2 regions of the Sporosarcina sp. SG10008 genome follow, and region 2 is predicted to be linked to the other one. Evidence: a T-box and tRNA genes for the amino acid it is inferred to sense, from the RefSeq annotation. Region 2 holds a T-box; the other holds one or more tRNA genes.
What was found. The T-box of region 2 lies ahead of leuS (leucine--tRNA ligase). A T-box ahead of a tRNA ligase gene usually reads a tRNA of that ligase, here a tRNA-Leu.

Region 1 (7,277 bases), 420 kb from region 2:
AGCGAATTCACCATTTCCAGCAGTATCTGTCCAACCAATTGGTCCAGCATAATAACCCCGATCCAAGTTTTCCTCAGAACGAATCATTTCCATCGCTATATCAGTTGGGACACCGCCTAGCGCCGGTGTCGGGTGAAGTGCTTGAACCAAACTAAAAATATCAGTTCCTTGTTCAACTTTTCCTTCAACTGGCGTAAACAAATGCTGAATATCACGGACTTTCATCAGTTTCGGTACTTTCGAAATTTTGATGTCTGTGCAAAATGTCTTAAACACTTGTGAAATCATATTAACGACATATTGATGCTCTTCTCGATTTTTTCTATCTTCAAGAAGTTCATCGCCAAGTTCGCGGTCTTCAGTTGCCGACTTGCCTCGTTTAATGGAACCCGCAACACATGCCGAATACGCACGGCCATTTGATATTTCAATTAAACGTTCAGGTGTAGCACCAAAAAATAATTGGCCGTCTTTTTGCAATCCAAAGTGATAACTTTCCTGCTGTTCATTTGATATATGATGAAGTGCAGTGACAGCCGGCACGTCATCTGCAAAGTTTAGTTTAACCGAACGTGCAATTACTACTTTTTCCGCTTCACCATTGTTAATTTTCTTTGTGACATCTGCAACGGTTTCCAGATAATGTTCTTTCGAAAGTTCCTCTATTGACACAACTTCCGGTTTTGTAAGCAGAGCGGATTCCTCGACTTGCGCGATATGAATTAGACGGTCTCTTTCATCCCTTAACTTCTCAAACTGTTCTGCCCCATCGTTGCTTTTTGTTACGAGGTTAATGGAAATTTCTGTCTTACCATTCGTAATCGACAACTGGAAAGAAGGTACAACGAAATGGGCCGATGGAAATGCATCCCACTCTGATTGCTTAACACTTTTCGGATCAAACGAGAAACCTCCAAAAAGAACAGGTTCCCGATCATTTTCTTCTTTAATAAGCGCACTACATAATTTTTTCCAACTTGTTGAAATATGTGTGAAACGATCATTCGTTCCATCACTTGTTAATACCGTAGCATGTCCAATACCAACAAGCGTTAAAGTTTTATCTGCATTTTGCCAATAGAAACGTTCATCTTTGTAACACGAATCCCCTGCTTCAAAAAACGCAAGTGGTGAGATTCTCCCCGCATCGACAGTTTCTGTAAAAAAACGCAGCTCATTCTGCCTAACATTTAATTGAGATTCACGGGTAGCGGTCAACTTCCGATTCATTATTTTCCCTCCGTACATTCATTCGACTGATTTAAAACAATACCTATAGTCTATCATACCGAATCAATGTCGTTTCAGCACATAATAAGCAGTCCATATGTTCACTCCACCCATTTTGGAGTACAATAGATAGGGTCATTAAAAGGATAGGGAGAGAGCCAAATTGCAACAGACAATAAAAGCGGATAAAGGCTGGCGTATTTGGTGGCAGCTTACACGTCCACATACACTAACGGCAGCCTTTGCACCTGTATTTCTCGGTACCATGATTGCACTAACTTACGGAAAATTACATTTTCCTTTATTCATCGCCATGCTCGTCGCGAGTGTTTTCATCCAAATGGCAACGAATATGTTCAATGAATATTATGATTTTAAAAGAGGACTTGATACAGAACAGTCCATTGGTATCGGCGGTACAATCGTCCGTAATGGTGTAAAACCAAAAACCGTGTTGAATCTTGCCTTTATGCTTTACGGGATTTCCGTCCTTATTGGTATCTATATATGTATGGAAACCTCATGGATGCTCGCAGTCGTCGGGATCCTGTCAATGATGGTAGGCTACTTTTATACTGGAGGACCGTATCCTATCGCCTACACGCCATTTGGAGAACTGTTTTCCGGTGTTGTCATGGGAATGTTACTTATCCTTATTTCGTTTTATATCCAGACAGAAACAGTAACGACAGAAGCGGTTCTGCTATCTATCCCAAGTATGTTGCTAGTCGCAGGTATTATGCTAGCAAATAATATACGTGATTTAGAAGGCGATAAGGAAGGCGGACGAAAAACACTCGCTATTCTTGTGGGCCGCTACAACGCAATTACAATCCTAATGCTATTTTTCATGATTTCCTATGGCTGGATTATTGCAATGATTCTCTTCGGTCATCTTACTCCATGGGCACTGCTTGTATTTCTTAGTGTCAAAAAGCCGATTGGAGCGATTACTGTGTTCCGAAAAAATCACATCCCAATACATGTGATGCCTGCGATGAAAAACACTGCAGTTACGAACACTTTATTCGGCTTACTATTAGGGATCGGAATACTCATTGGGCATCTGCTCTAACTAATAAAAAAAAAGCGTAAAGCCTCGATTTAACTCGAAGCTTTACGCTTTTTCTGATTTATATGTTTAGATGGAACGAAATAAAGGAAAGTTAAGTAACGATAGTCAACAATCTGTACTTTTGTTTATTAAGTACGGTGTGTATGTGCAGACTAATGCCATTACTAAAAAGGACGTGACAAAACTTGTTGAACGATAAACAAAAAGCCACTCTAAAAAAAGAACTATATGAAATGAAGGATCACTTAACAAAAACAGAAGAAGAAACAGATATTAAGGAAAGTGCACAAGAAGCTGCCGGCGAGCTGTCGATGTATGACAATCATCCCGGTGATATGGGTACAGAACTGTTTGAAAGAGAGAAAGACATGGCTTTAAACGTTCATGCTGGCTCTGAATTAGATAAAGTAGAAAGCGCCTTACAAGCGATGGTGAACGGTTCTTATGGGAAATGTGAAGTGTGCCAAAAAGATATACCATTTGGGCGACTTGAAGCAGTTCCTTACACAACTCTTTGCATCGACCATGCGACTGAGCAAGAAATCCCCAATGATCGACCTGTCGAAGAAGATACGCTTACCATGGCCAACCCAAATTCATTTTCCGGAGCGGCCCGGGATGGCGAAGACAGCTTTCAGGAAATCGCAAAATCTGGAACATCAGAAACCCCTTCCGATTTCAGCGGAGATCACGATGACTACAATACGTTATACGACAGCGGAATTTCAGATGGTGCAACCGAAGAATTTGAAGAATTCACAGGAACCGATATAAATGGAAAGTCACGCGGTTTCATCAGGTCCGATGCCTCAGAGAAATATGAAGCGGAACTGGATGATGAAGGAATCGAATCCCCTCTCGGAGATATTCCTTATCATGAAAAAGATAGTTATATAGAGGATCAGAAGAAGTGAAAAGAAACACCATAGGCCATTGCTTATGGTGTTTCTTTTCAGGATATTTTAGCTCACGTATGTTAATTAACCAAAAGTAACCAGTAAATGATTTAATCAAACACTAGGCGCTGCGTGTGCAGTTGCCTTTGAGTTGCTTTAGATAGAACGACCTCTTTACTATTATCGAGATATCTTGATGTGTAGGGATGCGACTTCGTAGCACCCTACACATTTTTCGGGAATCGTTTGGTGGTTATCCATCCGTTGCTCTCCAAAGGCATAAGTACACGAAATGCTAGAGCTTTTTGGGACGAAAGAATAGCGGGGCTTCTTAACTGGATAAAAGCCGCCAAAGATATAATTTTGGCGGCTGAAGTCTTCTCCATAGTCTTGTCTTTTTTATTTAAGAATGAAACAGAACTCCTACCAATATCGCTTCGACGCTGGATGGTCTATATGAGAAAGAGCATTTCATTATCTGTGATGAAATCTGCAACCTGGAGTACGTCTTTCTTGAATATAAGTAGTATCAACTAGTAATCACCTTATAATCTCGGCATATACATCTCAAAATCACATTTCTCTCGATAATGAACACCCTAGTGCAGGCGCGGCAAAGGCATCCCCAAAGCGTCAAGCGTTCTACAATCCACACCCCGAATTACAACTCTCTCCTTATTGAGCGCCACAGTAGATTCAATGGGATTCTTTAATTCAACATATATAGTGAGAATTTAAGTGAACTAGAAAACTATATATAAACAAATTAAAAAGTAGCTTTACAAGTTCATTAAGAACTTGTAAAGCTACTTTTATGTATGACCCCTACGGGATTCGAACCCGTGATACCGCCGTGAAAGGGCGGTGTCTTAACCGCTTGACCAAGGGGCCAAATTATATATGGCGGAGAAGGAGGGATTCGAACCCTCGCACCGCTTTCGCGATCTATACCCTTAGCAGGGGCACCTCTTGAGCCGCTTGAGTACTTCCCCATATATAAATGGCTCCGCAGGTAGGACTCGAACCTACGACCGATCGGTTAACAGCCGATTGCTCTACCACTGAGCTACTGCGGAATGGTGGGCCTAAATGGACTCGAACCATCGACCTCACGCTTATCAGGCGTGCGCTCTAACCAGCTGAGCTATAGGCCCTTTTTGGAGCGAGTGAAGGGAATCGAACCCTCATCATCAGCTTGGAAGGCTGAGGTTTTACCACTAAACTACACTCGCATAACAATGGTGGCTCAGGACGGAATCGAACCGCCGACACAAGGATTTTCAGTCCTTTGCTCTACCGACTGAGCTACTGAGCCACGTATTTAGTTTACATTAAGTCGTTAACTTATTCTAAACCTTATAGTATTAATATAAATGGCGGTCCCGACCGGGATCGAACCGGCGATCTCCTGCGTGACAGGCAGGCATGTTAACCGCTACACCACGGGACCATTTGGTTGCGGGGACAGGATTTGAACCTGTGACCTTCGGGTTATGAGCCCGACGAGATACCACTTCTCCACCCCGCGACAACAATATAAGTACTATTTAATTTCACCACTAGTTAAAAATGGAGGAGGTAGAGGGATTCGAACCCCCGCGGGATTTGACTCCCCTGTCGGTTTTCAAGACCGATCCCTTCAGCCGGGCTTGGGTATACCTCCATGGCTGTATATAATAGTGGTGGACCTTGCAGGACTCGAACCTGCGACCGGACGGTTATGAGCCGTCTGCTCTAACCAACTGAGCTAAAGGTCCTTTAAGATGGCGGCAGAGGGGATCGAACCCCCGACCTCACGGGTATGAACCGTACGCTCTAGCCAGCTGAGCTACGCCGCCAGGATCTTTATTAAAATTGTGTTGGTGGAGCCTAGCGGGATCGAACCGCTGACCTCCTGCGTGCAAGGCAGGCGCTCTCCCAGCTGAGCTAAGGCCCCATTATAGCTGGCAATTATTAAAGCACAAATCTACTTAAAATGGTATATTCTTTAAGCGGCGAATCTGCTTAAAAAGCTTAATGGTCGGGAAGACAGGATTCGAACCTGCGACCCCTTGGTCCCAAACCAAGTGCTCTACCAAGCTGAGCTACGTCCCGAAGAATTATAAAGTTTAAAAACATAATGGTGCGCCCGGCAGAAGTCGAATCCACAACCTCCTGATCCGTAGTCAGGTGCTCTATCCAATTGAGCTACGAGCGCATATAAGTGAAAAGTTATTAATGCCGAGAACCGGAATCGAACCGGTACGGTAGTCACCTACCGCAGGATTTTAAGTCCTGTGCGTCTGCCAGTTCCGCCACCCCGGCAAAAATATGGAGCGGAAGACGGGATTCGAACCCGCGACCCCGACCTTGGCAAGGTCGTATTCTACCACTGAACTACTTCCGCATTATAAGTGCGGGTAAAGGGAGTCGAACCCCCACGCCCGAAGGCACTAGATCCTAAGTCTAGCGCGTCTGCCAGTTCCGCCATACCCGCAATATAAATTATGACACTAAGTCATAAAAATGGTGAGCCATGCAGGATTCGAACCTGCGACCCTCTGATTAAAAGTCAGATGCTCTACCAACTGAGCTAATGGCTCGAAAAGTGGTGCCGGAGAAAGGACTTGAACCCTCAACCTACTGATTACAAGTCAGTTGCTCTACCAGTTGAGCTACTCCGGCTAATAGTTTTCATTATAAATAAAATGGTGGAGGATGACGGGCTCGAACCGCCGACCCCCTGCTTGTAAGGCAGGTGCTCTCCCAGCTGAGCTAATCCTCCTGGGTATAAGTGCGACAAACTTCAGTTGTTCGTCCTATTCATAAACCTATGTAATAATTGTTACAAGACCGGCGACGTCCTACTCTCACAGGGGGAAACCCCCAACTACCATCGGCGCTGAAGAGCTTAACTTCCGTGTTCGGGATGGGAACGGGTGTGACCTCTTCGCAATCGTCACCAGACTTGTATGGTCTTTTCTCAAAGACAATAATTATTATAACATATCATCTAATTAATTGCAAGTACTTTTTTTATGAACGGTACTTATTCGCTCAAAACTGAATAAAACAGACATTGTGCTACACAGAATCAGGGTAATCAAGCCCTTTTCAAAATTGGTTAAGTCCTCGATCGATTAGTATCCGTCAGCTCCACACGTCGCCGTGCTTCCACCCCAGACCTATCAACCTCATCTTCTTTGAGGGATCTTACTTACTTGCGTAATGGGAAATCTCATCTCGAGGGGGGCTTCATGCTTAGATGCTTTCAGCATTTATCCCGTCCATACATAGCTACCCAGCGATGCCTTTGGCAAGACAACTGGTACACCAGAGGTATGTCCATCCCGGTCCTCTCGTACTAAGGACAGCTCCTCTCAAATTTCCTGCGCCCGCGACGGATAGGGACCGAACTGTCTCACGACGTTCTGAACCCAGCTCGCGTACCGCTTTAATGGGCGAACAGCCCAACCCTTGGGACCGACTACAGCCCCAGGATGCGATGAGCCGACATCGAGGTGCCAAACCTCCCCGTCGATGTGGACTCTTGGGGGAGATAAGCCTGTTATCCCCGGGGTAGCTTTTATCCGTTGAGCGATGGCCCTTCCATGCGGAACCACCGGATCACTAAGCCCGTCTTTCGACCCTGCTCGACTTGTAGGTCTCGCAGTCAAGCTCCCTTATGCCTTTGCACTCTACGAATGATGTCCAACCATTCTGAGGGAACCTTTGGGCGCCTCCGTTACTCTTTAGGAGGCGACCGCCCCAGTCAAACTGCCCGCCTGACACTGTCTCCTGCCCCGATAAGGGGCATGGGTTAGAAGTCCAATACAGCCAGGGTAGTATCCCACCAACGCCTCATCCGAAGCTAGCGCTCCGGAATCCAAGGCTCCTACCTATCCTGTACAGGCTGCACCGGAATTCAATATCAGGTTACAGTAAAGCTCCACGGGGTCTTTCCGTCCTGTCGCGGGTAACCTGCATCTTCACAGGTATTATAATTTCACCGAGTCTCTCGTTGAGACAGTGCCCAGATCGTTACGCCTTTCGTGCGGGTCGGAACTTACCCGACAAGGAATTTCGCTACCTTAGGA
Region 2 (7,277 bases):
ACTCGATTTACCTGGCCCAAAACGTCGGTGTGGCGATTGGGCCAGCCTTAGCAGGACTTGTCGCTTCGGTCAGTATTGACTATATTTTCCCTGCGAATTTGGTGTTTTATGTGGTCTTTTTCTTTATCGCTTTCTTCGGTTACCGCAAACTTGAAATTGCACCTGATCGTCACACAAGTGTCATTAAGGAGAATAAGAAAATTCGTCAAAAAGCACCTTTTTATGCGCTACTTATCATTTCAGGCGGTTATCTGATTATGTGGCTTGTCTATTCCCAGTGGATGACGACAATTTCTACCCACTCATTATCACTTGGTATTTCATTGAAACAATATAGTTTGTTATGGACGATAAATGGATTGCTGATTGTGATTGGACAACCAATCATTAAGCCAGTCATCTCTAGGTTGGAAAATAAAATAAAAACGCAAATAATTATCGGGATTGTTATTTTTAGTATTTCTTATATTGTAGTCAGTTTTGCAGCTTCATTTACAATGTTCATTGTTGCAATGGTGATTGTGACGTTTGGGGAAATGTTTGTCTGGCCGGCTGTGCCGACCATTGCGAGCCAACTTTCTCCTAAAGGAAGGGAAGGCTTTTATCAAGGAATTGTCAATTCCTTTGCTACAATGGGGCGGATGTTTGGGCCATTTATTGGAGGAATTCTTGCAGACCAATATGGTATGCAAGTGATGCTATTCATATTGACAGCATTTATGATCATTCCAATCATCACTAGCTTGCTATACGACCGGCCCATTAAAAAAGCCGGCTATCAACCGGAAAGCCGCTTATAGGCTTTCCGTTTTTTTCTGTGCGCTACTATCATTGCAACATTCGGTAGAGTTTGATTTAATTGAGAAGAAGGATTATTACGTAAGTTTTAAAAGATTCAAAGGGGGATGTAAAATGAAGCCGATTTATTCATCAGCGAAAGAGGCGGTTGCACAGATTGAAGATGGTGCAACATTAATGGTTGGGGGATTTGGACTAGTAGGAATTCCGGAACAACTCATTCTAGCACTTGTTGAAAAAGGTGTGAAAGACTTAACGGTTATTTCAAATAACTGCGGAGTCGACGAGTGGGGACTTGGACTACTATTGAAAAATAAACAGATTAAGAAAATGATAGGCTCATATGTTGGTGAGAATAAAGAATTCGAACGTCAGGTACTATCAGGTGAAATTGAAGTTGAGTTGACGCCGCAGGGAACACTTGCAGAAAAGATTCGTGCAGGTGGCGCTGGTATACCGGCATTCTTCACGCCGGCTGGTGTTGGAACGCTCGTTGCGGAAGGGAAAGAGATCCGTGTCTATGATGGTAAAGAGTATGTTCTTGAAGAGGCGCTTCGTGCGGACTTCTCACTTATTCGTGCAGCAAAAGCCGACAAGTTCGGCAATTTGATTTACAACAAGACCGCACAAAACTTCAATCCAATGATGGCGGCTGCAGGGAAAATCACAATTGCAGAGGTGGAGGAAATCGTGGAAACGGGCGATCTTGATCCAATGACTATTCATACACCTAGCATTTATGTCCAAGGACTTCTGCAGGCGCAACAAGAAAAACGAATTGAGCGTCTGACGACTCGCTAAGGAAAGGGGAATTGTGATATGGGAGAAGTGAATGTAAGGGAACGAATCGCAAGACGGGCTGAAAAGGAAATCGAGGACGGCAACTACGTCAATCTTGGAATTGGTATGCCAACGCTCGTTGCTAATTATATATCACCTGAAAAAACAGTCGTACTTCAATCAGAAAATGGATTGTTAGGTATTGGACCTTATCCGGCAGCTGATGAAGTTGATCCGGATCTCATTAACGCGGGAAAAGAAACTGTTACATCTATTCCAGGTTCAGCATACTTTAACAGTGCTGAATCATTCGCGATGATTCGCGGAGGACATGTCGATGTTGCCATACTTGGCGCGATGGAAGTGTCTGAAAAAGGGGACTTGGCTAACTGGATGATTCCTGGCAAGATGATCAAAGGAATGGGCGGTGCGATGGATCTTGTTCATGGCGCGCGAAAAATTATCGTTATTATGGATCACGTTGCGAAAGACGGCTCTGCGAAGATTAAGAAAGAATGTTCACTTCCGTTAACAGGAAAAGCGGTCGTCCATAAAATCATTACAGAACGCGCATTGATTGACGTGACAGCCGATGGACTGGAATTGAAAGAAGTGTTCGAAGGATTCACTATTCAAGAAGTCATTGATTCGACAGAAGCGGTGTTAATTGTGAAGGATGTTATTGAAGGCGTAAAATGATTGTTGTTAAAGTGGCATGATTCGGGTAAACTAATAGCAATAGCTTTGGTGTTGAAGAGGAGTAGTAATCTTTACTGTCGTTTATTAGAGAGCAGGCGGTTGGTGGAAGCCTGTACGATAGAGATGAACTCGCCTTGGAGCCTGCATTGGTGAATTACTTGATTTACTAACCCGTGCCGTTTTCCGCGTTAAGGAGTCAAGTTGGGCGGCTTTGTCGTCAATTTGGGTGGCACCGCGGGAATTATACTACTCTCGTCCCTTATCTTTTTAAGGGACGGGAGTTTTTTGTTTTTAGTGCTTTTCTACTTATCAAGGAGGAATTTTAAATGAGTTATAATCACGGACAAATTGAGAAGAAGTGGCAACAGTACTGGAAAGACAATAAAACATTCAAAATGATGGATGATCCGTCTAAACCGAAATTTTTTGCGCTTGATATGTTTCCATATCCATCAGGTGCTGGACTACACGTCGGGCATCCGCTTGGCTATATCGCGACAGATATTTTGAGCTCATTCAAACGGAAGCAAGGCTTTAATGTCCTGCATCCGATGGGCTGGGATGCATTTGGCCTTCCGGCAGAGCAATACGCGCTTGATACAGGTAATGATCCTGCCGAATTCACCGCGAAAAATATCGCAACGTTCAAGCGTCAAATGAATGATCTTGGTTTTTCTTATGACTGGGACCGTGAAATTAATACGACAGATCCATCTTATTACAAGTGGACGCAATGGATTTTCATCCAACTTTACAATAAAGGCTTAGCTTACGTCGATGAAGTAGCTGTTAACTGGTGTCCAGCACTAGGTACAGTTCTTGCGAATGAAGAAGTAATCGATGGCAAGTCAGAACGTGGCGGCCACCCGGTTGAGCGTCGTCCAATGCGCCAATGGGTATTGCGAATTACAAATTATGCAGACCGTCTTCTTGAGGATCTTGATGAACTTGATTGGCCGGAAAGCTTGAAAGACATGCAACGTAACTGGATTGGTCGTTCAGAAGGGGCACAGCTGACTTTCGAAATTGACGGAACTGATTTGTCATTTGAAGCATTTACAACACGTCCGGATACAATTTTCGGAGCGACGTATGCAGTCCTTGCACCAGAATTAAAACTTGTTGAAAAAGTGACGACTGCAGAACAAAAGGATGCAGTTGAAAAATACCTAAACGAAGTGAAGATGAAGAGTGATCTTGAACGTACAGATCTTGCAAAAGAGAAGACGGGTGTCTTTACGGGAGCTTACGCAATTAACCCTGCAAGCGGCGAGAAGATGCCAATTTGGATTGCAGACTATGTTCTTGCAACATATGGAACAGGCGCGATTATGGCGGTTCCAGCACATGATGAGCGTGACTATGAGTTTGCAAAAGAATTTGATCTGCCAATTATTGAAGTTGTAGCAGGCGGCGACGTTTCTGCAGAAGTATATGTTGGAGATGGAAAACACGTCAATTCAGGTTTCCTTGATGGATTACTCAAAGATGAAGCAATCGAAAAAGCAATCGCATGGTTTGTTGAAAAAGGCAAAGGCGATAAAAAAGTTACATTCCGTCTTCGTGACTGGTTGTTCTCAAGGCAACGTTACTGGGGCGAGCCGATTCCAATTATCCATTGGGAAGATGGCACAATGACACCTGTTGAAGAAGCAGATTTACCGCTCGTATTACCAGTAACGGATAATATTAAACCAAGCGGAACGGGCGAGTCACCACTTGCAAACATCGATGAATGGATAAATGTGACTCATCCAGAAACAGGGATGAAAGGTCGTCGCGAAACGAACACGATGCCACAATGGGCGGGTAGCTGCTGGTATTACTTGCGTTACATCGATCCGGATAACGATGAAATGATTATCGATCCTGAACTTGCGAAACGCTGGTTGCCTGTAGATATCTACGTAGGTGGAGCAGAACACGCAGTTCTACATCTGCTTTACGCACGATTCTGGCATAAAGTGCTTTATGATATCGGAGTAGTTCATACGAAAGAGCCATTCCAAAAGCTGTTCAACCAAGGGATGATACTTGGTGAAGGTAATGAGAAGATGTCGAAATCAAAAGGCAATGTAGTTAATCCAGATGATATCGTTCATTCACACGGAGCTGATTCACTTCGCCTTTATGAAATGTTCATGGGGCCTTTGGAAGGTTCAAAAGCATGGACGACGAATGGTCTTGACGGAGCTCGTCGTTTCCTAGATCGTATCTGGCGCCTGTTCGTCAATGAGGATGGATCACTTAGCACGAAAATCGGTGGAAAAACGGGCGGATCGCTTGAGAAAGTTTACCATCAAACTGTGAAAAAAGTAACGGAAGACTTTGAAGGAATGCGTAATAATACAGCAATTTCTCAGATGATGGTCTTCATTAACGAAGGCTATAAAGTGGATTCGATTCCAAAAGAATATGTTGAAGGCTTTGTTAAAATGGTAGCGCCAGTTATTCCGCATCTTGCAGAAGAGTTATGGGAGAAGTTGGGTCGTAGCGATACAATTACGTATGAACAATGGCCGACATTTGACGCATCAAAACTGGTCGATGATACAGTTGAAATGGCTGTTCAAATCAACGGCAAAGTACGTGCGAAAATCGTCGTATCGAAAGACGTTACGAAGGATGATCTAGAGAAGCTTGCACTAGAAGATGAAAATGTGAAAGTACTTCTTGAAGGCAAAGAAGTGAAAAAAGTCATCGCGATTCCAGGAAGACTGATTAATATTGTTGCAGTAGGTTAAAAAAGAAAATCCGCGTAAGAGGGTTGGCCCTCTTACGCGGATTTTTTGTTGTCCAGTATCGGATAGCTGTAGTTTAGTTCGTACAATCTATAATAAAGTTTTTCCATAATCAACGTTTATAGATCAGTCGCATATTCTCCTGCATTCATCCCAGCAATCCTGCCGGTAACAAGTGCGGAAGTGATATTATAACCGCCTGTATAGCCGTGAATATCCAAAATTTCACCGCAGAAGTAAAGACCTTCCTTCTTGCGGGAACCTAATGTCTTCGGAACGATTTCTTTTACGGATACTCCGCCGCCTGTGACGAATGCTTTTTCAAGTGGCTGCGTACCATTGACGTTCATTGGGAATGCTTTCAATAATTTAGCTAATGCCCTAATCTTTTCTACTAGCATCTGAGCTCCAGTTTCAGCCGGATCAATTCCTGCCCGGTCGAATAAAAATAGCATCCAACGTTCAGGCACAATCCCTTTTAATACATTCTTCACTGCTTTTGTTGAATCTTCTTTTAGTGTGGTATTGAGCAGTTGGAATACTTTTTCTTCATTGAGCTCGGGCATTGAGTCAATTCTCATCTCAACGGGCTTGTTGCCGTTTTTCATACGTTCTTTCACAACAAATTGACTGCATCTTAAAATGGCAGGCCCGCTTAAGCCGAAATGGGTGAACAACATGTCCATCTGATGTGTGATAAGATTCTTACCTTTGGCGTTAAGGACGGATACTGCCACGTCACGAAGCGCAAGACCTTGTAGATCCTTTGAAACAATGAAAGGTTCATTTGATAATAAAGGTACTTCTGTTGGATAAAGTTCCGTCACGGTATGTCCGGCTTTTTCTGCCCATGGATAACCGTCTCCTGTTGAACCGGTTTGAGGAACTGCTTTTCCCCCGACCGCTACAACAACAGCGTGTGAACGGATCTCTTTGCCAGAATCGAGTCTGACACCTAGAATTTGCTCTTCATCCATCAAAAGTTTTTTAACGCGCGTTTCTAATCTCACTTCAACATGTAAGCGATCCATTTCTGTCAGCAATGCATTGACTACATCTTTTGCTTTGTTCGACACTGGAAACATTCTGCCATGATCTTCTTCTTTCAACGGAACGCCAAGACCTTCGAAAAAACGAATGATGTCTTCATTATTGAAAACGGAGAAAGGACCATATAAAAATCGCCCGTTCCCTGGAATGTTTTTAACGATTTCTTCTTGTGACAGGCGATTCGTAACGTTACAGCGCCCGCCCCCTGAAATGGCCAATTTAGTGCCAAGTTTTTTTCCTTTTTCTAGAAGGAGAACTTTCCTTCCGTTTTCAGCAGCGGCAATGGAGGCCATCAATCCTGATGGTCCCCCGCCAATGATGATGACGTCTACATCAACATGGTTAGTAGTCATTGTGTTATCAAGCCTTTCGGTAATGGATTATTAAATAACAGTTTAACACAGCATCATTGAAAAATAGTAGGGGCGGTCAAAATGGAAGAAAATATAACGACGGCATGTGGTACAATTAAAAATGGTTTAACAATAAAACTTTCAAGAATAGTGCGAGTAGAAGTGTTTGCAAACTTCTATCCCAAGACTGGGATAGTGCCTGTGATAAATTGGAATGATGAGGAAGTAGAGTATATTTACTTTAACGAAGAATAGGAAGAGGGTACGGAATGACTAGAGAAGTAAATAGCGAAGTTGAACAGCATATAAGTCAGCAAGAGGGATATCAAGAGCAGTCGTATCCAACAAGCGCGGAGAACGAGAAAATAAGACACGATGCTTTTCAACAAAAAGAGTGTCAGCGCATCTATCATAAATTGATTAGCCATGCAGGGGGAATGGATGTCGTCAGAAAAGGTAGGAGATTGATTGCGAAAAAAATTGCTACCACATGCTTCCTAAACTCAACAGAGCCTGACTATGAAGAATTTAAGCAAGGTGTACTGATTGCTAACGAAAACATTAAAATAAAACGAGATGAATCATACTGAGTTTACCTAGTAATTAGAGACACATACAGAACAAAATTAGGCTGCCTTTTCTCCAGAATCCAGTGGAGATGGGTAGCCTGATTTTTCTTTGGCGACTGCCCGCTTTTTTTACTGGTCTGTACGTTTGACTAACTAATTATCATATGATGACGTCATATATAATGGAAACCACACTTTCAGTTTTTCTCTATTCCACACTAATGACGGATATACATTGTGAAAAGCGTCGTCTGGGGGTAAACTGTTAAGTAGATTTAGGGAGAATG

Region 1: it has a tRNA-Leu gene. The T-box ahead of leuS (leucine--tRNA ligase) is inferred to sense a tRNA for this amino acid. The anticodon was not compared.

Annotation. Positions count from the first base shown of each region.
Region 1 is NZ_CP172607.1:447,622-454,898, reverse strand. It holds gene ACGLYD_RS02365 (isochorismate synthase MenF) at 1-1,230, opposite strand, end outside; gene ACGLYD_RS02360 (1,4-dihydroxy-2-naphthoate polyprenyltransferase) at 1,394-2,305, shown strand; gene ACGLYD_RS02355 (TraR/DksA C4-type zinc finger protein) at 2,491-3,219, shown strand; tRNA gene ACGLYD_RS02350 (tRNA-Glu) at 4,021-4,092, opposite strand; tRNA gene ACGLYD_RS02345 (tRNA-Ser) at 4,103-4,193, opposite strand; tRNA gene ACGLYD_RS02340 (tRNA-Asn) at 4,203-4,277, opposite strand; tRNA gene ACGLYD_RS02335 (tRNA-Ile) at 4,279-4,355, opposite strand; tRNA gene ACGLYD_RS02330 (tRNA-Gly) at 4,360-4,433, opposite strand; tRNA gene ACGLYD_RS02325 (tRNA-Phe) at 4,441-4,516, opposite strand; tRNA gene ACGLYD_RS02320 (tRNA-Asp) at 4,576-4,651, opposite strand; tRNA gene ACGLYD_RS02315 (tRNA-Met) at 4,655-4,729, opposite strand; tRNA gene ACGLYD_RS02310 (tRNA-Ser) at 4,772-4,864, opposite strand; tRNA gene ACGLYD_RS02305 (tRNA-Ile) at 4,882-4,958, opposite strand; tRNA gene ACGLYD_RS02300 (tRNA-Met) at 4,966-5,039, opposite strand; tRNA gene ACGLYD_RS02295 (tRNA-Ala) at 5,062-5,137, opposite strand; tRNA gene ACGLYD_RS02290 (tRNA-Pro) at 5,219-5,295, opposite strand; tRNA gene ACGLYD_RS02285 (tRNA-Arg) at 5,322-5,398, opposite strand; tRNA gene ACGLYD_RS02280 (tRNA-Leu) at 5,420-5,505, opposite strand; tRNA gene ACGLYD_RS02275 (tRNA-Gly) at 5,513-5,587, opposite strand; tRNA gene ACGLYD_RS02270 (tRNA-Leu) at 5,596-5,677, opposite strand; tRNA gene ACGLYD_RS02265 (tRNA-Lys) at 5,708-5,783, opposite strand; tRNA gene ACGLYD_RS02260 (tRNA-Thr) at 5,790-5,865, opposite strand; tRNA gene ACGLYD_RS02255 (tRNA-Val) at 5,890-5,965, opposite strand; rRNA gene rrf (5S ribosomal RNA) at 6,032-6,147, opposite strand; rRNA gene ACGLYD_RS02245 (23S ribosomal RNA) at 6,301-7,277, opposite strand, start outside.
Region 2 is NZ_CP172607.1:867,713-874,989, forward strand. It holds gene ACGLYD_RS04340 (MFS transporter) at 1-800, shown strand, start outside; gene ACGLYD_RS04345 (CoA transferase subunit A) at 913-1,599, shown strand; gene ACGLYD_RS04350 (3-oxoacid CoA-transferase subunit B) at 1,618-2,277, shown strand; T-box leader at 2,320-2,540, shown strand; gene leuS (leucine--tRNA ligase) at 2,604-5,021, shown strand; gene ACGLYD_RS04360 (NAD(P)/FAD-dependent oxidoreductase) at 5,138-6,421, opposite strand; gene ACGLYD_RS04365 (hypothetical protein) at 6,503-6,676, shown strand; gene ACGLYD_RS04370 (hypothetical protein) at 6,691-7,011, shown strand.